Regions from separate parts of the Kitasatospora sp. NPDC101183 genome, predicted to be linked through region 2. Evidence: riboswitches for the same ligand, from Rfam matches in the RefSeq annotation. Region 2 holds a riboswitch; each other region holds the start of a gene.
The links. A riboswitch is a leader RNA that binds a small molecule or an ion and turns the genes downstream of it on or off. The one in region 2 is predicted to bind cyclic di-AMP.
Positions count from the first base shown of each region.

Region 1: another riboswitch for cyclic di-AMP. It lies ahead of ACIRRS_RS15855 (M23 family metallopeptidase); the one in region 2 lies ahead of ACIRRS_RS20260 (peptidoglycan DD-metalloendopeptidase family protein).
Region 3: another riboswitch for cyclic di-AMP. It lies ahead of ACIRRS_RS24710 (transglycosylase family protein); the one in region 2 lies ahead of ACIRRS_RS20260 (peptidoglycan DD-metalloendopeptidase family protein).
Region 4: another riboswitch for cyclic di-AMP. It lies ahead of ACIRRS_RS12510 (transglycosylase family protein); the one in region 2 lies ahead of ACIRRS_RS20260 (peptidoglycan DD-metalloendopeptidase family protein).

Region 1 covers NZ_JBIWOW010000010.1:21,274-26,693, reverse strand. Annotated here, with positions in the region: gene ACIRRS_RS15870 (TetR/AcrR family transcriptional regulator) at 47-628, opposite strand; gene ACIRRS_RS15865 (alpha/beta fold hydrolase) at 659-1,483, opposite strand; gene ACIRRS_RS15860 (YiaA/YiaB family inner membrane protein) at 1,577-1,861, opposite strand; cyclic di-AMP (ydaO/yuaA leader) riboswitch at 2,071-2,229, shown strand; gene ACIRRS_RS15855 (M23 family metallopeptidase) at 2,242-3,093, shown strand; gene ACIRRS_RS15850 (hypothetical protein) at 3,158-4,018, opposite strand; gene ACIRRS_RS15845 (hypothetical protein) at 4,042-4,179, shown strand; gene ACIRRS_RS15840 (sensor domain-containing protein) at 4,288-5,028, shown strand; gene ACIRRS_RS15835 (hypothetical protein) at 5,073-5,420, shown strand, end outside.
Region 2 covers NZ_JBIWOW010000013.1:211,336-216,755, forward strand. Annotated here, with positions in the region: gene ACIRRS_RS20245 (IclR family transcriptional regulator) at 1-404, shown strand, start outside; gene ACIRRS_RS20250 (RidA family protein) at 432-848, shown strand; gene ACIRRS_RS20255 (DUF2470 domain-containing protein) at 961-1,668, shown strand; gene ACIRRS_RS20260 (peptidoglycan DD-metalloendopeptidase family protein) at 1,870-2,856, opposite strand; cyclic di-AMP (ydaO/yuaA leader) riboswitch at 2,859-3,042, opposite strand; gene ACIRRS_RS20265 (MFS transporter) at 3,355-4,899, shown strand; gene purB (adenylosuccinate lyase) at 4,925-5,420, opposite strand, start outside.
Region 3 covers NZ_JBIWOW010000017.1:199,951-205,370, reverse strand. Annotated here, with positions in the region: gene ACIRRS_RS24725 (ATP-binding protein) at 1-2, shown strand, start outside; gene ACIRRS_RS24720 (DUF397 domain-containing protein) at 406-669, opposite strand; gene ACIRRS_RS24715 (hypothetical protein) at 1,240-2,172, shown strand; cyclic di-AMP (ydaO/yuaA leader) riboswitch at 2,631-2,791, shown strand; gene ACIRRS_RS24710 (transglycosylase family protein) at 2,778-4,103, shown strand; gene ACIRRS_RS24705 (hypothetical protein) at 4,217-4,417, shown strand; gene ACIRRS_RS24700 (LacI family DNA-binding transcriptional regulator) at 4,471-5,420, opposite strand, start outside.
Region 4 covers NZ_JBIWOW010000007.1:353,885-359,304, reverse strand. Annotated here, with positions in the region: gene ACIRRS_RS12520 (septum formation initiator family protein) at 1-487, opposite strand, end outside; gene ACIRRS_RS12525 (DUF501 domain-containing protein) at 1-27, opposite strand, end outside; gene eno (phosphopyruvate hydratase) at 643-1,932, opposite strand; gene ACIRRS_RS12510 (transglycosylase family protein) at 2,185-2,946, opposite strand; cyclic di-AMP (ydaO/yuaA leader) riboswitch at 2,952-3,119, opposite strand; gene ACIRRS_RS12505 (cytochrome P450) at 3,356-4,633, opposite strand; gene ACIRRS_RS12500 (SDR family NAD(P)-dependent oxidoreductase) at 4,902-5,318, shown strand; gene ACIRRS_RS12495 (MazG family protein) at 5,326-5,420, opposite strand, start outside.

The sequences.
Region 1 (5,420 bases), on a different contig from region 2:
GGGCACATATTGTTCCCTCGTTGTTCCCCGCGCCGGGGGGCGGACCTCACGCCGACCCGTGCGCCCCCGGCCAGTGCCGCAGCGCGGTCGTCAGCGCCGTGACGATGCGCTCGTGCGTCTGCGTCAGGTCCTCGGCGAGCTGGAAGGCGCCCGAGGTGCTCAGCGCCGCGAAGCCGTGGGCCGCCGAGCGCACCGTACGGGCGGCGTGGATCGCCTCCGAGCCGTCCAGCCCGTACCCGCGCAGCACCGCGACGATCACCCCGACCAGCCGGGTCGCCGCCCTGGTGAGGTCCTCGTCGGGCTGCGGCGCCTGCGGCAGGGCGCGGTAGCGCTGCGGGTACGCGACGGCGTACGCCTGGTACGCGCGCAGCACCGCCGCGACGGCCTCGTCCCCGCCGCGCCCGACCGCCGCCTCCGCGAGCCGGTCGGCGAGGTCCCCGGTGACGCGGACGGCGATCAGCCGCCGCAGCTCGGTCAGGCCGCCGCTGACGTGCTTGTACAGCGAGGGCGTGGCCACGCCGGCCCGGGCGGCGACGGCGGCGAGCGTCAGCCCGTCCGCGCCCTGCTCGTCGATGAGGCCGAGGGCGTGGTCGACGACCTGCTCGGGGTTCAGTCCTACGCGGGGCATGGGGGTCTCTCTCCGTCCGAGGGGGCGGGCTCAGGCGAGCCGGGCGAGGAAGGGCAGCAGGGCGTCCGCGACGGCCTGCGGGTTGTCGGCCATCGGGTAGTGCCCCGACCCGTCGATCATCACCTTCTCCGCCCGCAGCTTCTCCGCCTGCCGCTGCGCGACGGCCGCCGGGTCCGGGAAGTCGGGGTCCTTGGAGCCCATCAGGACGATCGCCGGGCAGCGGACCTGCTCCGCCCAGCCCACCGGCGCGGAGTCCCCGCCGACGTGGCCCCGGGTGGCGGCCTTGCGGCCGGGGGTGCGCAGGGCGGCGACCAGCCCGTCCACGTACGCGTCGAAGTCGGCCGGCTTGGGGCCCGGGTAGGCCATCTTCCGCAGGTAGAGGCCCCAGGAGGCGGGCCAGTGGACGAGCATCGCGCCCATCGCCGTCATGACGGCCTTCATCAGGCCGCTCGGCGGGTTCTCCACGAAGGCGTCGATCAGCGCGATCCCGGCGACCCGCTCCGGCGCGTCGATCGCGGCCCGGACGACGGTGGCGCCGGTGTAGGACTGCCCGACCAGGACGGCCCGCTCGATGCCGAGGTGGTCGAGGAGGGCGAGGGCGTCGCCGGCGATCGCGGCGGGGGAGTAGTCGTCCCAGGCGATGGAGCTCTCGCCGAAGCCGCGCAGGTCCATGGTGACGACCCGCCGCCCGGCGGCGGTGAGCAGCGGCCTGAGGTGGCGGTAGGCGGTGCGGCTGTCGAGCATCCCCGGGAGCAGGACGACGGGGAGGCCGTCGCCCTGCCGGGTGTCGTCGTAGGCGATCCGGCCGCCGGGGAGGTCGAGGTGGCCGGTGGCCGGGGTGGCGGTGCCGTTCATGGGGAATCTCCTCGCTCCGGGGTTCGTGCTGCCGATAGCCATAAAGCTAAGGCTAATAGCCTTAGCCGTCAAGCGGTCGGCGACACGGCCCCGTCAGGGCCCCTGGAACGGGTCGTGCTCGGCCAGCAGCTTCTCCAGCCGCGCCTGGTCGACCCGGGCGACGGTGTCGCCGGCCTCCTGCCGGTCCCGGATCACCTTGGCCAGCGTGAACGCGGAGGTGACGGTGTAGAGCAGGCCCACCCCCAGGAAGGCGCGGACCCACCCCCCGACGGGCAGGTAGGCGATCCCGACGGCGAGGGCCGTGCCGGAGATCGCGAAGGAGAGGACGGCCTGGATGTAGTAGGCGGCCGTCGTGCGGCTCTGCATCGGTGCGCTCATGGCGCCCAGCATGCTGGCGCCCCGGCCCTCGCACATGAGTACCGGTACTCAGTCGGGGCCGTGCGTGCGGCGCCCCGCGTGAGGGATCGTTCGTTGACGTCCCCTCACGGGCTTCCCGTTCGTCCCGGACGAACGGCTTGGAATCAGAGCCTCCTCGGATTAACGTTTGATAACGCAGCGCGGTCGTCAACGCCGTACCCAGACGGCACCGTGCGCCGTCGCCTAATCCCGCCGACCGGCCTCCGGGCAGGTCAGGGAGCCGGGGAACCACGTTCCTTGGGGTGAATCGGCGGGGCTCCGGCCCGGCCGTAGGAGACCTTCCTGCTCCGAACCCGTCAGCTAACCCGGTAGGCGCGAGGGAAGGAAAGGAGCGCGCCCCCGTGGCGTCGACGCACACCCCCGCAGCCGGAATCCAGCTGCTCGACCACCCCGGTCACCCCGGCCACGACGGCTTCGAGCCGGACGGCACCGGCCCCCTCGGCGCGGCCCCCGAGGCCGAGGCCAACCGCCACCGGATGCCGCGTCAGACCCGCGGGGCCTCCCCGCTGCTCGGCGTCACCGCCGTCGCCGCCACCCTGGGCGCCACCGGCTTCGCCTCCGCGACCCCGGCCGCCGCCCCCGCCGTCGAGGCCCCCGACGAGACCCCGGTCGCCCTCGCCGCCGACCCCGGCCTCGCGCTCGCCGCCCGCATCCAGCAGCAGGCCGACAGCCAGCGCACCGCCGCCGAGGAGACCGCCCGCCTCCAGGCCGCGAAGGAGGCGGAGGCCAAGGCCGCCGCCAAGGAGGCCGAGGCGAAGAAGGCCGCGGCGGAGGCCGAGGCCAAGAAGGCCGCCGCCCTCACCCTGCCGGTCGCCGAGTCCGACTACCGCCTCTCCGCCCACTACGGCCAGAGCGCCCGCTACTGGGCCCACCTGCACACCGGCCTGGACTTCGCCGCCGACACCGGCACCCCGGTCATGGCCATCGGCCAGGGCGTCATCACCTCGGCCGGCTGGTCCGGCTCGTACGGCTACCGCATCGTCGAGACCCTGCCCGACGGCACCGAGATCTGGTACTGCCACCTCTCCTCGATCATCAAGGGCTCGGGCAGCGTCACCGGCGGTCAGCAGATCGGCAAGGTCGGCGCCACCGGCAACGTCACCGGCCCGCACCTGCACCTGGAGGTCCGCCCCGGCGGCGGCGCCCCGGTCGACCCGGAGTCCTGGCTCCAGCAGCGCGGCGTCAACCCGTAACGGACGTCCGGACGTACGGACGTAGGCACGGAAGGGGCCCCGGCGGGCCCCTTCCGTGCCCGTCCTACCGCCCCAGGTACGCGTCGATCTCCTCCGCGCCCGGCTCCGGCGCCAGCTCCGGGAACTCCTCGACCAGCAGCCGCGCCAGGCCCGGCACCGTCCACTCCCCGAGCAGGTCCAGCGCCGCCTGCGCCGCCGCCTCCTCCAGCTCCTCGAAGTCCCCCGTCAGCTCCTCCGGCATCGGCCGGCCCAGCGCCGTCAGCTCCTCCAGGTTGCGGTAGCTGCGCCGCATCAGCCCGTGCTCCAGCAGCCGGCGCGCGCCGTCGGTGGCCATGCCCACGGACAGCACCCGGGCCGGGCCCCAGCCCCGCTCGTCCTGCTCGTCCAGCCACCCGGCCTCCGCCAGCGCCTCGTACGCGGCCGAGCGCCCCTCCTCGCCCAGCTCCACCAGGGCGGCCAGCCAGTCGCGCACCGCGCCCCCGTCCGCCACGTCCACCCCGTGCGCGTGCATCAGCAGGGCGTGCAGCCGGGGCCAGGTCACCAGGTCGGCGCGGCGCAGCAGCCCGGCGGCGACCTCGCCCTGCCACTCGGCCTCGGCGTGCAGCCGCTCCTGGCGCTTGGCGTTGAGCCGCCGCGCGGCCCGCTGGTGGTCGACCAGCAGCAGGACGGCCGCGCCGTACGCGAGCGGGTCCTCCTCCGGTGCGGGTTGGACGTACAGGTGCAGCCGCTCGTACAGCAGGTGCTCCACCGCGGTGGAGGTCAGCTCGGGCCAGCCGTCGTGCATCCTGCCCCCGCCCAGCTCCAGCAGCGCCAGCACCGCCCGCAGCGGCTCCTCGGCCACCGGCGGGCGGCCCTGGCCGTCCGACCAGGCGAGCAGGTCGGCGGCCCTGGTGCGCGGGGCGATCCGCAGGTCTTCGTCGTTCATGCTCCGACCGTATCCGCGCGTGGGTGGGCTCGGCAGCCATGGTCCCCGTCCAGCTCACCCGCCCCCGCCTCGCGCTCCGTGAGCACCGCCACACCCCGGACGGGGCCGAGGCGCTCCACGCGCTGTTCGGCGACCCGGAGGTCACCCGGGTAGGGGGTTAACCCCACCCCCGATCCGCCGGGCCCCCCGATGTTCCGCCCGCCGCCGTTCGGCCAGACTGGTGATCGTCAAGGAGTACGAACCACCGCGAAGGGCCGGGGGAACGCGACATGAGCAGCAGCGGCGTCACGCAGGACGGCGACCGGTACGCCCTCGGCGGGTACGGCGAGGACGCGGGGCGCCCCGCCCGGGCCCGCCGCACGGAGGAGCCGCCGCCGTTCTGGCGGGCGCCGTTCTCCACGCACTACTACCGCGAGGTCGGCTACGCGCTCACCGGGCTGCCGGTGGCGATCGTGGGCTTCGCCGTCTGCGTCGCCCTGTTCTGCGCCGGCCTCGGTACCGTCGTCACCTGCCTCGGCCTGCCCGTCTGGGCCGCCCTGACCAGCACCGCCCGGGGCCTCGGCCTGATGGAGCGGGCCCGGGTGCGCTCCATGCTCGGCGTGGACGTGTCCGGCCCGGATCCGGTGGAGCAGACCCGGCCGGGCTTCTGGGGCTCCGTCACCGCGCGGCTCGCGGACGCGGCGGGCTGGAAGGCCGTGCTGCACCAGGTGGTGATGTTCCCGTGGGCGATCTTCCGCTTCGTCATGACCCTGGTCTTCCTGCTGCTCGGCTGGGCGATGGCCCTCTACCCGCTCTACCACTGGGTCTTCCCGCGCTACGTCGGCTGGCCCGGCTACCGGATCTTCGACTTCACCGTCGAGAGCGGCCACTACGAGTACTACGTCCAGTCGCCGGCCCAGATCGCCGCCTTCTCCGCGATCGGCCTGGTCCTGGTCTTCCTGACGGCGCAGCTGGTGCGCGGCCTGACCAACGTCGACCGGGCCGCCGCCCGGGGCCTGCTCGGGCAGTGATCCTCCGGGATGCGGGCGCCCGGCGCCCGTGTTCCGATGGCCGGGTGGCCGCCCCCGCCGACACCCCGGACGTCCTGGTCACCTCCCGGCCGCTGGACGAGTACTGCGCCCTGTTCGACCTCACCCGCGCCCGCCTCGCCGCCCTGCCCGGTCCGCTGCTGGACTGCCCGGGCGGCGCGGCGGGCCTCGCCGCCGAGGCCCGCGCGCTCGGCTGCCGGGTGATCGCCGTGGACCCGGCGTACGCGCTGCCCCCGCCCGTGGTCGCCGCCCACGCGCTGGCCGCCCGCACCTCGATGGCCGCCGACCTGGCCGCCCGCCCGTCCCTCCACCCGCCCCCGGGCCGCCGCCCGGACAGCTACCTGCGCAGCTGGGACCGCGCCCGCCGGCTCTTC
Region 2 (5,420 bases):
CGGTCAGGATGTACTCCCGGATCGGCCTGCGCGCCGCCCTGCACAGCGCCGCCGTCTCCAAGGTGCTGCTGGCGGACCTCCCGCTGCCCGAGCGCCGCCGGGTGGTGGCCGGGATCGAGTTCACCCCGCACACCGCGCACACGATCACCTCCCCCGAGGCGCTGCTCGCCGAGCTGGACAAGGTCGCCGCCCAGGGCTGGGCGCAGGACCACGCCGAGCACGAGTCGTTCATCAACTGCGTGGCCGCGCCCATCCGGGACGTCGGCGGCCGGGTGGTCGCCGCCGCCTCGATCTCGGTGCCCGACGTCGTCCTCCCGTACGAGCAGGTGCTGGACCTGCTGCCCCAGCTGCTCGCGACCACGCGCGCGGTCTCGGCCGACTGCGGCCGCCCCGACCACTTCTGACGAACCGTCACCAACGCAAGGAGCCCCATGTCCGCCGACTCCGACAAGACCGAGATCCGCACCGACGGCGCCCCCGCCCCCGCGTGGATGTTCTCCCAGGGCGTCCGCAAGGGCCCGATCCTCCAGGTCTCCGGCCAGGGCCCGCAGGACCCGGCCACCGGCGAGTACCTGTTCCACGGCGACGTGAAGGCGCAGACCCGCCGCACGCTGGAGAACGTCAAGGCCATCGTCGAGGCCGGCGGCGCGACCATCGAGGACGTGGTCATGTTCCGCGTCTACCTCACCAAGCGGGCGGACTTCCCGCTGATGAACGAGGTCTACGCCGAGTTCATCGACGAGAACATCACGCCGGGCGGCGTGAAGCCCTGCCGCACCACCATCTTCGTCGAACTCCCACAGGAGCCCATGCTGGTGGAGATCGACGCCCAGGCCGTCGTCGCCTGACCGCACCGCGCACCCCCGAGGGCCCGGACGTCCCGCACGTCCGGGCCCTCGCGCTTGCCATGCCCCGACCCGATGATTAGGTTAGGCTCACCTAACTCACTGGAGGTCTGTCATGAGCGACGCCGGGGCGCCCGAGCCCACCTACGCCGAACGCGCCCTGAGCCTGCTCGACGCCACCTCCTCGCTCACCGTCCGCGCCCTCGGCGAGCACCACGAACTCGACACCCCCGTCTCCGTCCACGGCTCCCGGCTGCGCCTGTGCGCCCCGCTCGACTCCCCGCTCACCGGCGAGGCCGCCCGCTCGAACGACGGCCTCGCCGTCGTCGTGGACGTCACCGACGTCTCCCCCGTCGCCGTCCGCGACCGCGTCCGCTCCCGCCTCACCCTCGCCGGGCGGCTGCACCTCGCCCACCTCACCGAGGACGGCCTCGGCGTCCACCTCCGGATCGACGTCGCCCACGCCGTCCTCGCCACCCCGTACGGCACCGGCGCGCTCACCGCCGCCGACCTCGCCCTCGCCGCCCCCGACCCGCTGGCCCGCCACGAGGCCGCGCTGCTCACCCACCTGGCGGACGACCACGCCGACGCCCTGCACGTCCTCACCCGGCTGCTCGACCAGGACCTGCTCGCCCGCCGCCCGGACGTCCGCCCGCTCGCCCTGGACCGCTTCGGCCTCGTCCTGCGCCTCGACCACCCGGACGGCCACCGCGACGTGCGCCTGGTCTTCCCCCAACCGGCCCGCGACGCCGACGACTTCGGCCACCGCGTCCACGACCTCATCACCGCCGCCCACCAGGGCCTCCCCGCCCACCGCGCCTGACGCCGGACAGCGCAAACGGCCGGCCCGGCCTCGTGGGGAGAGGTCCCACGAAGCCGGGCCAGCCTGGGCGTGTCCCGCGCCCATGTCCGCCGGTGCGGCGGTCACCCGGTCGAGCGGTCACCCGACATGACCATCCCGGGGGCCCGATTCGCCCCGCACCAGCGGTGGTTCAAGCAGCCCGACGCATCAGGGCCCGACGCGTCAGAGCGCGACGCCGTGCGCCCGCAGGTACGCGACCGGGTCGATGTCCGAGCCGTACTCCGGACCGGTACGGATCTCGAAGTGCAGGTGCGGGCCGGTCACGTTGCCGGTCGCACCGGAGAGGCCGATCTGCTGGCCGGCGGTCACGTTCTGACCGATCTTCACGCCGATCGACGAGAGGTGCGCGTACTGCGCGTACTTGCCGTCGGCGAGCTTGATCTCGACCTCGTTGCCGTAGGCGCCGCCGTTGCCGGCCTTCACCACGACACCGCCCGCGACCGCGCGCAGCGGGGTGCCGGTGGAGGCGACGAAGTCCTGGCCGGTGTGGTGGCCGGAGGCCCACATCGAGCCCGCAACGCCGTACGCCTCGCCGAGCTTCGGGTTGGCCAGCGGCGCGACGTAGCCCGAGGTGGCGGCGACCGGCACGGCGGTGACGGCCTGCGCCGGGGCGGCGGTGGCGACCTGAACCTGGGTCTGGACCTGGGCGGACGGCTTGGCGACCTCGGTGGTCACCTGGAGGTCGCCCTGCTGGGCGGCCTGCGGCGCGGCGGCCGGCTTCTGGGCGGGCGCAACAGGCGCAGCCGGCTTCTCGGCAGGAGCAGCCTGAGCGGCCACGTGCCCGCCCAGCGTCAGCTGCTGACCCGGGAAGATCAGGTTCGGGTCGGCGCCGACGACCGAGCGGTTCCGCTCGTACAGCGCGTGCCACCCGCCCTCGACGTGCTTCGCGTCGGCGATCTTCGACAGGGTGTCACCCCCGACGACCCGGTAGCCCTCCGCCGAAGCGGAAGCCGAGGCGGAGCCGGCAGCCGGAGCCGAAGCAGCGGGAGCGGGAGCGGAGGCGGAGGCCGGAGCGGCGTGCCCGCCGGTGTGGGCCTGGGCGTTCACCGCCGTCACCAGCGGGAGGACGAAGGAGACCCCGGTCACCGCGGTGGCGATGCCGATCCGGGCGGCGCGGGGCAGGGTGATACGACGAGCCTGTGCAGGCATGGAAGTTTCCTCTCCGACGCCTGCGAGGTGAGCTGTCGGGTTCGGGCTGGAGTTGCCCGGCCGCATGATGCGGCTTCACCCCAAGCCGGTCCTGGCCGTACGCACCCGAATGGGCACGGACACCGGTCCGGCGACTTACCTGTGGGTCCCCCGCTCCTGCCGTACAGAGTTCGTTGCGAGCCACCGGGCAGCGGCAGGACTCGGCGTTCCACCCGGTGGGTCCAACCGGGCTGGCCGGTCGGTCGCTGAACTAAAACTCATCCGTCCGGGTGAAGCAATGTCGATCTCTTGAACCCGCAACGATCCCCGCCGAAACGGTCACCCTCCGAACCCCCGGAAGCACCGTACGTGCACCATCCATTCACTCGGCGCCACTGATCCACGACCCTGCGCCGAACTCCGCGACGCCCCGCAGCCACCCGCTCACCCACCGCCCACCTCCGACACACCACCCGGTGACCCTTGTCACGCACACCCCAGCGGGCAGAGGATCTGCCCGTGGCCACCTCCGAGGCCGGCACCCTGCGCCTGGGCACCGCGCAGGGTCGCTGGGTACTACTGGCGACGGTGCTCGGCTCCAGCATGGCGATGCTCGACGGCACGGTCGTCAACGTCGCCCTGCCCCGCATCGGCGCCGATCTCGGCGCCTCCCTCGCGTCCCTGCAGTGGACGCTCAACGCCTACCTGCTCACGCTCGCCGGGCTGATCCTGCTCGGCGGCGCGCTCGGCGACCGCTACGGCCGGCGCCGGGTGTTCCTGCTCGGCGTGGTCTGGTTCGCGATCGCCTCCGCGGCCTGCGCCGCCGCGCCGAACATCCACGTGCTGATCGCCGCCCGCGCCGTCCAGGGCATCGGCGGAGCCCTGCTCACCCCCGGCTCCCTCGCCATGCTCCAGGCCGTCTTCCACCCGGACGACCGCTCGCCCGCGGTGGGCCTGTGGTCCGGCCTCGGCGGGGTGTCCGCCGCGATCGGCCCCTTCCTCGGCGGCTGGCTGGTGGACGGGCCCGGCTGGCGCTGGATCTTCCTGCTGAACCTGCCACTGGCCGCCGCCGTGATCGCCGTCACCTCCCGCTTCGTCCCCGAGAGCCGGGACGAGGGCGCGGCCGGAAAGTTCGACGTGCTCGGCGCCCTGCTCGGCGCGCTCTCCCTCGGCGCGATCACCTACGCCCTGACGGCCGCCGGCGAGGGCGTCTCCCCCGCCGTCTGGGTCTCCGGCGCGCTCGGCGTCCTGCTCGGCGCGGCCTTCCTGGTCGTCGAGCGCCGCACCCCGGAGCCGATGCTGCCTCTGGGCCTCTTCTCCTCCCGGCTGTTCACGGCCGTGAACCTCGTCACCCTCTGCGTCTACGCCGCCTTCAGCGGGGTGTTCTTCCTGCTGGTGGTGCAGCTGCAGATCGTCGCGGGGTTCTCCCCGCTGGTCTCCGGCTTCGCCCTGGTGCCGATCACCGTGCTGATGCTGCTCTTCTCGGCCCGCTCCGGGCGCCTCGGCAAGCGCATCGGCCCTCGCCTGCCGCTCACCGTCGGCCCGCTGCTGTGCGCCGCCGGGGTGCTGCTGATGCTGCGCACGGGCCCGCACTCCTCCTACTGGCTGGACGTCCTGCCCGCCGTGGCCGTCATGGGCAGCGGCATGACCCTGCTGGTCGCCCCGCTGACGGCGACAGTGCTGGCCGCCGTGGAGGTGCGGCACGCGGGCATCGCCAGCGGCGTCAACAACGCCGCCGCCCGCGCGGCCGGCCTGCTCGCCGTCGCCGCCCTCCCCTCCCTGGCCGGGCTCAGCGGGGACGCCTACCGCGTCCCGTCCTCGGTGGACTCCGCCTTCCACACCGCGATGCTGATCTGCGCGGGCCTGCTCACCGCGGGCGGCCTGACCGCCTTCGCGACCATCCGCGGCAACGTCCTGGCCCCGGACGACGAGGCGCAGCCGGTGGCCGAGCCGAACTGCGACTGGCCCTGCGGCACCACCACCCCGCCGCTGGACCCGGGCCGCACCCGGACGCCCGAGGGCCCCGCCACCGGAACGGCGACGGGGCCCTCGAAGAAGACCTGACGAATGGTCAGAGAATGTCGCCCTATTAGAGGATGTCGGCCGGAGCGTACTTCGCCGCCTCCGGGTACGCGGCCGCGACGGCCTCGACCCGGCGGACGACCTCGGCGACCTGCGCCCCGGCCGCGCCCGTGAAGGACAGCCTGTCGGCCAGCAGTGCGTCCAGCGCGGCCCGGTCCAGCGGAATCCGCTCGTCGGCGGCGAGGCGGTCCAGCAGCTCGTTCTCCCGGGCGCCCGCGCGCATCGCCAGCGCCGAGGCGACGGCGTGCTCCTTGATGACCTCGTGCGCGGTCTCGCGGCCCACGCCCGCGCGCACCGCGCCCATCAGCACCTTGGTGGTGGCGAGGAACGGCAGGTAGCGGTCGAGCTCGGCCTCGATCACGGCGGGGAAGGCCCCGAACTCGTCCAGGACGGTGAGGAAGGTCTCCAGCAGGCCGTCGAAGGCGAAGAACGCGTCCGGCAGCGCGACCCGGCGCACCACCGAGCAGGAGACGTCGCCCTCGTTCCACTGGTCGCCGGCCAGC
Region 3 (5,420 bases), on a different contig from region 2:
AGGCCGACACCGGACCACCGCCGGACGCGCAGCCGTCCGAGGTGCGGACGGTCGTGGCGAGGCCCCGGGAGGACCACACCCCGGGAGCCGTGGGACTCCCTGCCCGAACGCCGCGATCAGGCCGTACGCGCCGGTCCGACCGCTCCACCCTCTTCACCCGCTTCACTCGTACGAGACGCACGAGACGCACGGCCCCTACGGCCTGCGCGGCCCGAAGTCCGGCCCGCGCCCGCCGGACGCCGCCGTCGGCGTCCCCTCGGCACCCCGCGCCGCATCCCGCGCGGCAGCGCACCGACCCGGTCGGCCCGGCCCGCGGCGGAGTGCGGACAAGACCGCGGACAAGACAAAGGCCGTCGTGGTGTCAGCACCCACGACGGCCCCCAGATGGTGAAGCCGCGGCCCCCGTCAGACCGCCAGGTGGTCGAACTCCCCGTCCTTGGCCCCCAGCAGCAGGGCCTCGATCTCGGCCCTGGTGTAGATGAGCGCCGGCCCCTCAGGGAAGCGCGAGTTGCGCATCGCCACCTCGCCGCCGGGCAGGGCCGCGAACTCGACGCAGTTGCCCTGGGAGTTGCTGTGCAGGCTCTTCTGCCAGACCACCCCCTGGAGTTCGGTGGCGGCCATCCCGTTGTACGGGCCGTAGGAGCCGTGCTTGTCCTGCGAGTCGTGCATAGAAATCTCCCGAAGAGATCCGGAGTTGTCGTCCAGCGCGGCGCTCCCGGCACGCGCCGAACGAACGGACCGGCCCCGTACCGGCCCGGCACAACGCCTCACTTGACGTGATGATAGCCGCAGTGCACGTGCATCAGCACGGGACATTGCAGGTGCACGAGCCCTTTCACCGGCGGCCGCGAACTCTTCACGGACCCTTCTCCTGACGGTGCGTAAACGGACATAGACGACTGAATCGTCGACATCTCCGCAACCGACCGTGAGCATTCCTCCGCCGATTGTTGATCTTCGAACGCCGGGAGTCGCACCACCGTGACCCTCCGTCAGGCCCGTTCGTCCACACATCCGGGCTGTGAAACATCTCACTCGTCACACCTGCAACGCCCGACCCCTGCGGTCGCGTCAAACACCTTCGGCCACGGGGGCGGGGCGCCGTGGCGTTTCGCCCGTTTTGCGGATGAACCTCCCCGGACGGTGCGGACGGGCGCACGGGCCCGGCGGCGCGCCCCCGGGACGCCCGTACGGCAGCCGACTGCGGGCCTGACGGGGCGATGTCCTACGATCTCCGGCATGAGCACCGCAGCCATTCCGGGCGCGCCACTGCCCGTCCGTACTCCAGGCTCCCGTGCGCGGGGGCGCCACCGCCGTCCCGAGCGCCCCGAGATCCCCTCCGGCAGCCCGGCCCTGGTGCTGGCCGTGCCCGCCACCGCCGGGCCCGAGTCCCGCTCGGTCGTCGAGGAACTGCTGTCGATCGTCCGCAGCGAGCAGAACGGCGTCCAGGCGGCGGTCGGCTACCTGTCCGGCGAGGGCACCGAGGCCGAGGGCGAGCGCACCGTCGCCGAACTGCTGGCCTCGGCCGCCGAGTCCGGCATGCCGGCGCCCGTCGTGGTGCCGCTGGTGCCGGGAGCGCACGACTTCCTGACCGAACTCCACGCCGCGGCCGCCGAGTACGGCGCCACCGTCACCGACGCGCTCGGCCCGCACCCGCTGCTGGCCGAGGCCGTGCACGTGCGACTGTCCGAGGCCGGGCTCGCCCGGGCCGACCGGGCGCGGCTGTTCGCCATCGCCACCGCCGCGGACGGGGTCGTGCTGACCGTCGTCGGCGGCGAGGAGGCGGCGGCCGCGGCCGGCATCACCGGTGTGCTGCTCGCCGCCCGCCTGGCCGTCCCGGTCGTCGCGGCCGCGCTGGACGTCCCCGGCTCGGTGGCCGGCGCCGTGAACCACCTGCGCGAGACCGGCTCCCAGCGGCCCGCCCTGGCCCCGCTGGTGATCGGCCCGGAGGCGGACTCCGAACTGCTCGCCACAGCGGCCGAGGAGACGGGCTGCCCGTCCGCCGCGCCGCTGGGCGCCTACCCGACGGTGGGGCAGCTGATCGCCTCCACCTACCTGGCCTCGCTGCCCGCGCCCACCGCGGAGGCCCTGGCCGAGGCCGCGGCGGCCTCGGAGCCGTCACAGGCGCCCCGGGGCGCCCACGCGGCCGTCCAGGCGCCCGTGGAGGGCTGACAGGGCGCACGCACGCCCCCGGAAGGGGCCCGCGACGGCTACGGCCGCCGCGGGCCCCTTCCGCATTTCCGTTTACCGCTTCCCCGCTTCCCTGGTTCCCCGCTCAGCCATGAAGGGCGTGATGTCCGTTCTGGTCTCTTTTGTCGACGAATACGGGAATTGATCCGGCGCCCGCATCGTGGACGCTTCCCCGCCCCGGCGGGCGCGCCCCCTGCGCGCTCCGACGCTCCGTCACCGCAGAACTGAGGCGGAGCCAGTTCCGGGAATTCGGCGTGACCTTGCCAATAAACGATCATTTCCGATCATGAAATGCGCTCATTCGGCTATTTTCTAAACCCCGTGATGCGCATCACAGCTATTTGCAGATTGAAGTTCCTTCTGCTTAACGTGCTCCCCGTTCGTGACCACACGGACCCAGTTCATCCGCGACGCCGAGTCCTGCCGTCGGATGTCCTGGCAGCGCGAAAACGCATCACGGCAGGAGCGGGGGAACCACAGGTAAGTCGCCCTCGGCCGCTCTTCGGAACGGCCCGGGGCTAGGGGTGAAGCCGCGCAGCGCGCGGCCGGGCAACTCCAGCCCGAATCCGACAGCTCACCTCGCAGGCGTGGGAGAGGACCGCGTCTTCATGCTGCCCACCAACGGCACCCGCCTGTCCAGCCGCACCCGTCGCGTGATCGCCACCCTCGGCGTCGCGGGCGTCGGCCTCACGATCCCCTGCCTCACCACCACCAGCGCCTCCGCCGCCTCCGTCGCGACCTGGGACAAGGTCGCCCAGTGCGAGAGCACCGGCAACTGGAGCATCAACACCGGCAACGGCTTCTACGGCGGCCTGCAGTTCACCTCCAGCACCTGGGCCGCCTTCGGCGGAACCTCGTACGCGCCGCAGGCCAACCAGGCCACCAAGGACCAGCAGATCGCCGTCGCCGAGAAGGTCCTCGCCTCGCAGGGCCCCGGCGCCTGGCCCGTCTGCTCCGTCCAGGCCGGTCTGACCAAGGGCGGCGCCGCCGCCTCCGTCGACACCTCGGCGGCCGCCAAGCCCGCCGCGAAGCCCGCCAAGCCGGCCGCCCCCGCGCAGTCGCAGTCGCAGGACCAGGCCGGCTCCGCCGCCTCCGGCACCTCGGGCAAGGGCGCCTGGGCCCAGAAGAAGGCCCAGCAGGCCCCGCAGGCCCCCGCCCAGCAGGCCCCCGCCCAGCAGGCCGCCCCGGCGCCGCAGGCCCAGGGCGACTACACCGTGGTCGAGGGCGACTGGCTGTCCACCATCGCGGACAAGCACAACGTCCAGGGCGGCTGGCAGCACCTGTACGACCTCAACCGCGCCACCCTGACCGAGGGCCCGGACGCCATCTACCCGGGCCAGAAGCTCAGCTTCGACGGCCAGGCCCAGGTCTCCGCCGCCCCCGCCGCCAAGTCCGGCTCGGACTTCGGCTGGTTCAACCGCTCGCAGAAGTCCGGCCAGCCCGCGAACGGCGGTGCCGTGAACGCCAAGCCGCTCGCCCAGGACCAGGCCGCCAAGCCGTCCAAGCAGGCCCCGGCCCAGCAGCAGGCGCAGCAGCCGGCCCAGACCGCGACCGGCAGCATGGCCGCCGCCGTCTCCTTCGCCCAGTCGAAGGTCGGCCAGGCCTACGTCTACGGCGGCACCGGCAACGGCGGCTGGGACTGCTCCGGCCTGACCCAGGCCGCGCTGCGCGCCGCGGGCGTCTCCGTCCCGCGCGTCGCCGCCGACCAGGCCGCCGCGAGCACCCACGTCTCGCTGGACAGCCTCCAGGCGGGCGACCTGCTGTTCTGGTCCAACAACGGCCAGGACTCGGGCGTCTACCACGTCGCCATCTACATCGGCGGCGGCAAGTACGTCGAGGCCGCGAACCCGTCCTCGGGCGTGCGCACGCAGACCGTCGCCAACTGGGCGCCGGACTTCGCCGGCCGCGTCTGACGCACCGGCGCGCGGGGCCTCCGGGAGTGCGCTCCCGGGGGCTTCGCGCATTCGCGTGGCCAAACCCCGGGCCAACGGGCATGCTGCTCTTCCGCACCCGAGGAGGAGTCACCATGGCCCAGGTCACCGTCACGCTCGACGCCAACCTCGCGATCGACGTGATGATGCTCTCCGGTACCAGGAACCCGCAGGACGCCGTCGAACTCGTCCTGCGCGACTACCTGGCACGTGGCCGGCGCACCGGGACCCGTACCGGCGAGGCCGCGGACGGCGACCGCCTGACGGCGGAGCGCCCGGCCGCGCAGGAGGGCTGAGAGAGCGCGAAGGGCCCCGGGGAGCAACCGCTCCCCGGGGCCCGCCCGTTCGGTCAGCGCGTGCGCGCGCCCGTGGACCCGCGCATCACCAGCTCCGGCTGGAACACGAACTCCCCGCGCTGGGCGGCGTTCCCGCCGACCTCCTCGAGCAGCGCGTCCACCGCCGCCGTGGCCATCGCCTCGACCGGCTGGCGGATCGTGGTCAGCGGCGGGTCGGTGAAGGCGATCAGCGGCGAGTCGTCGAAGCCGACCACCGAGACGTCCTGGGGCACCGACAACCCCCGCTGGCGCACGGCCCGGATCGCGCCGAGCGCCATCATGTCGCTGCCGCAGACGATCGCCGTGCAGCCCTTGTCGAGCAGCGCGCCGGCCGCCGCGTGCCCGCCCTCCACGCTGAACAGCGTGTGGTGGACGAGCCCCGCGGCCTCCTCGGCGCCCGTGCCGAGCACCTCGCGCAGCGCGGCCGTGAAACCCTCGACCTTGCGCAGCACGGGTACGTACCGCTGCTGGCCGGTCGCCAACCCGATGCGCTCGTGGCCGAGTTCGGCCAGGTGCTGGACGGCCATCCACATCGCGGCCCGGTCGTCGGGCGAGATGAACGGCGCGGCGATCCGCTCGCTGAAGCCGTTGATCAGCACGAACGGCACCCCGCGCCCGGCGAGGCGGGCGTAGCGGTCGTGGTCGGCGGTGGTGTCGGCGTGCAGCCCGGAGACGAAGACGATGCCCGCCACGCCCCGGTCGACCAGCATCTCCACCAGCTCGTCCTCGGTGGAGCCGCCGGGCGTCTGGGTGCACAGCACCGGGGTGAAGCCGTGGCGGCTGAGCACCTGCTCGATCACCTGCGCCAGCGCGGGGAAGATCGGGTTGCTCAGTTCGGGCGTGATCAGCCCGACGAGTCCGGCGCTGCGCTGGCGCAGCCGGGTCGGCCGCTCGTAGCCGAGCACGTCCAGGGCCGCCAGCACGGTCTGCCGGGTGGCGGCCGAGACGTTCGCCTTGCCGTTGA
Region 4 (5,420 bases), on a different contig from region 2:
AGTGGTCATGGGGGGAGGTGTCTCCAGCGGATGGCGATGTGGTCGGACGGGGTGCGGCAGGAACGGCGGCGGGTGCGGCAGCGGCGGTGTCGGCCGCGTCCACGGAGTCCCAGATGCCGGTGTACCAGGGCTTGGCGGCCTTCACCGCGCCGGCCGCCGTGCCCCCCGAGGGCGTGGCGGCCGAGGACGGCCGGTCGGTGGCCTGCCCGGCCGGGTCCACCGCGATGTACGGGGTCTCCCCCGGCACCGCGAAGTGCAGCCGGGCCCGGGCCTGCGCCTTGACGTACTCCGGGTCCTGCCAGCGGGCCTTGTCCCGGCGCAGCTGCTCGACCTGCTGGCGGGCGTGGTCGGCCTTCGCCCGCTGGGCGGAGATCTCGGCGCGCTGGGAGATGAACTGCCGCGTGGGGTACGCGAGGATCGCCACCAGTGAGCAGAGCACCAGGACGAGGACGGTCGCCCGGCTCGTGAACCGAGGCCGGGCCGCCAAGCCCGGGATCCTCCAGCCTGCCATCTGCGCTGTCCCCTCCTGGTCGCGACGGTGCCCCGCCGACCACCCTACGGGGTGAACGGCGGGGCACCGGTCAGGCTGTACGTGTTACTCGGCGGCGCGACTGTGCTGGTTACTCCGCAGAGCGACTGTGCTTACTGGTCCGCGGAGCGGAACCGCGGGAAGGCGCCGCGGCCGGCGTACTCGGCGGCGTCGTCGAGGATCTCCTCGATGCGCAGCAGCTGGTTGTACTTGGCGACGCGCTCGGAGCGGGCCGGGGCGCCGGTCTTGATCTGGCCGCAGTTGGTGGCGACGGCCAGGTCGGCGATGGTGACGTCCTCGGTCTCGCCGGAGCGGTGCGACATCATGCAGCGGTAGCCGTTGCGCTGGGCCAGCTCGACGGCGTCCAGGGTCTCGGTCAGCGAGCCGATCTGGTTGACCTTGACCAGCAGGGCGTTGGCGGTGCCGGTCTCGATGCCGCGGGCCAGGCGCTGCGGGTTGGTGACGAACAGGTCGTCGCCGACGATCTGGACCTTGTCGCCCAGCTTGACGGTCATGGCCTTCCAGCCGTCCCAGTCCGACTCGTCCAGCGGGTCCTCGATGGAGACCAGCGGGTAGGCGTCGACCAGCTCGGCGTAGTACTCGATGAGCTCGGCCGAGGTGAGGGCCTTGCCCTCGAACTGGTAGGCGCCGTCCTCGAAGAACTCGGAGGCGGCGACGTCCAGGGCCAGGGCCACGTCGCGGCCGGGCTCGTAGCCGGCCTTCTGGATGGCCTCGACGATGAGGTCCAGGGCCTCGCGGTTGCTGTCCAGGTCGGGGGCGAAGCCGCCCTCGTCGCCGAGGCCGGTGGACAGGCCGCGCTCCTTCAGCACGCCCTTGAGGGTGTGGTAGACCTCGACGCCCCAGCGGACGGCCTCGGAGAAGGACTCCGCGCCGATCGGGGCGATCATGAACTCCTGGATGTCGACGTTGGAGTCCGCGTGCGAGCCGCCGTTGAGGATGTTCATCATCGGGACGGGCAGGACGTGCGCGTTCGGGCCGCCCAGGTAGCGGAACAGCGGCAGGTCGCTGGCCTCGGAGGCGGCGTGCGCGACGGCCAGGGAGACGCCCAGGATGGCGTTGGCACCGAGCGAGGACTTGTCCGGGGTGGCGTCCAGGTCGAGCATGGCCTGGTCGATCAGGCGCTGCTCGGTGGCGTCGTAGCCGACCAGCTCCGGGCCGATCTGCTCGATGACGGCCAGGACGGCCTTCTCCACGCCCTTGCCGAAGTAGCGGTTCTTGTCACCGTCGCGCAGCTCGAGCGCCTCGAAGGCGCCGGTGGAGGCACCGGACGGAACGGCGGCACGGCCGGTGCTGCCGTCGTCGAGGCCGACCTCGACCTCGACCGTGGGGTTGCCGCGGCTGTCGAGGATCTCACGGGCTACGACGACATCGATGGACGGCACGTGGCATCTCCTTGCGGAAGCAGGTCCCGGCCGACCGGGGTGGTGATGTCGGCGGGAGGATTGCGGAGTCGTTACGACCAGAGCCTAACCGCCCGGGCCTCCACGGCCACGTCGGCCTCGGTCCCGTCTCAGCGTGTGGCCGTGCTACCCACCGGTAGTTCACCTGGGCGCCCCGGGTCGGCAGCCCGATCCCGGGCGAACGCGGACGAAGGGGCCGGCCCTGCCGGCCGGCCCCTCTGACGTCCGGTCGGCTCAGCCGAGGTGCAGCACCTGGCCCGGGAGGATCAGGTCCGGGTCGCCGCCCACGGTGGCGCGGTTGCCGGAGTACAGCGACTGCCAGCCGCCGGAGACGCCCTGGGCGGCAGCGATGGTCGACAGGGTGTCACCGGAGCGCACGGTGTAGTCCCCAGCCTTGGGCGCGGCGGCCTGCGGGGCGGCGTGCTTGGGAGCGTACGACTGCGCGGCGGGCTTCTCGGCCGCCTTCGGGGCCGCGTGCTTCGGGGCGTACGACTGGGCGGGCTTCTCCTGCGCCGGCTTCTGGGCCTGCTGCTGGACGGGCTTCTGGGCCTGCTTCTGGGCCTTGGGCGCGGACTGGGCCTTGGTGTCCGAGGAGGTGTCGACGGAGGCGGCCGGGCCGCCCTTGCTCAGGCCGGCCTTCTGGGAGCAGACGGGCCAGGCGCCGGGGCCCTGGGAGGCGAGCACCTTCTCGGCGACGGCGATCTGCTGGCCCTTGCTGGCCTGGTTGGCCTGCGCGGCGTAGGAGGTGCCGCCGTACGCCTTCCAGGTGCTGGAGGTGAACTGCAGGCCGCCGTAGAAGCCGTTGCCGGTGTTGATGCTCCAGTTGCCGCCGCTCTCGCACTGGGCGACGGCGTCCCAGGTGGAGGCGGGGGCCGCGGAGGCGCCGGTGGCGGTGAGGAGCGGCAGTGCGAGTCCGACGCCGGCCACACCGGCGACGGCGATGACCTTCTCGGCCTGGGTGCGACGACGGTGACGGCCAGATCCAACGAGCAGCATGAAGAGGTCCCTCTCCGCACGCCTGCGAGGTGAGCTGTCGGGTTCGGACCGGGAGGTGGCCCGGCCGCCGTGACGCGGAGTCGGCTCCGCGCGGGCGGCTTCACCCCAAGCCGTGGGGACGGCAACAAACCTGGGTCCCCCGCCCCTGCCCAGGGTTCTGGTCGGTTTCCCGTGGCGCGGCGGGCAGGATTCGGCGTTCCGCGTTCGGGGTCCGCAGCTGCGAACTCCACGGAGACTAGACAGATCATCAGCTCGATCACAAGCTCATCTCGCCGATATCACACAGAAATCACGGCCAGTGGTCGCTCGCCTACGCACGGCGCCGGTTTGTCCGATTTGATGCGTGTTCACACCCCGATCGACAGGCTGCCGGCGACGCCCCGTCAGCGTGTCGGTGTCTCGAAGGACGTCAGGGAGTGGCCGGAACCGCGTGCGGGGAGCGGATTTCCGGGCTGAATTCGACCGGCAGTTCCCGCAGTCCACGCATGATCAGACCGCCGCGCCAGCGCAGGTTCTCCGGCTCCTCCGCCAGCCGTACGTCGGGCAGCCGGGAGAGCAGCGTGGCCAGCGCCGCGCGGCCCTCCAGGCGGGCCAGCGGGGCGCCGATGCAGTAGTGGATGCCGTGCCCGAAGCCCAGGTGGGGGTTGTCGGCCCGGGCCAGGTCGAGGGTGTTCTCGTCCGAGAACCTCGCCGGGTCGCGGTCGGCCGCCGCGAGCACCACCAGCACCGGGTCCCCCACCGGAACGGACACCCCGCCGATCGACAGCGGCTCGGTCGCGAACCGCCAGGTCGCCAGCTCCACCGGCCCGTCGTAGCGCAGGAGTTCCTCGATCCCCGTCTCCAGCAGGGCGCTCTCGCCGCGGGCCACCGACTCCTGGAGCAGCCGGCGCTGATCCGGGTTGCGGAACAGGGCGTAGGCCCCGTTCCCGATCAGGTTGATCGTGGTCTCGAACCCGGCGAAGAGGAGGATGAAGGCCATCGCGGCGGCCTCGTTCTCCGTCAGGTGCTCGCCGTGGTCGCTCGCCCGGATCAGGCCGGAGATCAGGTCGTCCCCGAGGTCGGCGCGCTTGCGGTGGATCAGCTCCAGCAGGTAGGCGCGGATCTTCTTCACCGCCCGCCCCACGCCGCCGCGTTGGCCGCCGTGGTGGCGGATCATCGCACCGGCCCAGTCCCGCAGGTCGTCCTGGTCCTCGGGCGGCACGCCGAGCAGGTCGCAGATCGCGTAGATGGGGAGCGGGAAGGCGAACTCGTGGATGAGGTCCGCCGATCCGCGCTGCGCGAAGCCGTCGATCAGCCGGTCGGTGAGCTGCTGCACCCTCGGCTCGAACTCGGCCACCCGGCGCGGGGTGAACGCCTTGGACACCAGGCGGCGCAGCCGGGTGTGGTCCGGCGGGTCGATGTTCAGCAGGTGGGTCATCAGGTCCGCCTGCCGCTCACCCGGGATGCCCACCCGGCCGGTGCGGTGCGCCTGTTCGCTGTGGTGCGCCGGGTTCTTCGACAGCCGTCCGTCCGCGAGCGCCTGGCGGGCGTCCGCGTACCTCGTCACCAGCCAGGCCTCGACCCCGCTCGGCAGCGTGGTGCGGTGCACCGGGGCGTGCTCGCGCAGCCAGGCGTACGCCGGGTACGGGTCGGCGGCGAACTCCCAGGTGAAGAGCTGAGGGGCGGTGGCGTCGGGCTGAGCTGGCATGGGTCGACGGTATCCGGTGGCGGGGGCGCGCCCCGTCCGTCAACGGCGCGCGAACGGTTCGCGAACGGCGTGCGCCCGGCGCATCGACGGCGCGTGGCCGGCCCGTGCCCGGCCCGTGGACGGTTCTTGGACAGCTCTTGGCGCGGCGCCTGGCGTGAGCCTGGTCACCTGAGGGGTAATCCCTGTTGCGGGGGGTCAGGACGTGCCTACGATCCTCCGCAGTACGCGTGGGCGCCGGTGCGGTGTCGCCCACAGGGAGGAGCAGACCATGCGGGTCGCCGGGGCAGTCGTCGTCATCGCGGTACTCGACGGCGGGTCGGGGGCCGACCTCGCCCGCCGGTTCACCGCCGCCGGCGCCGCCGGGATGCTGATCGCCGACCAGCACGTCGGCGTCGCGGAGGACCTCGCCTCCGAGCTCGACCGCCCGGGCTGCCCCGTCGTCGGCGTCCACGGGGACGTCCGCCGCCCCAGCGACGTGGCCGCCGTCGTCGACACCGCCGAGAAGCACCTCGGCCCGATCGACCTCTTCTGCGTGGCCGGGCCGGACGGCGAGCGGATCGTCTCCCTCGCCGAACTGCCCGCCCACCTCGACCTGGAGCGCCTCGCCGAACTCGTCGCCCTGGTCGGCGACGCCATCGCCGAGGTCGTCCTCCCGCTGCCGGTGGAGCACACCACCGCCGCGTGACGCTCCCCTACGGCTGGAGCCCCTCGGCCGCGCGCACCGCGCCCCGGTAGCGGCGCGCCGCCGCGCGCAGCGCCGCGTCCACGTCCACCCCGGCGTCGTGCG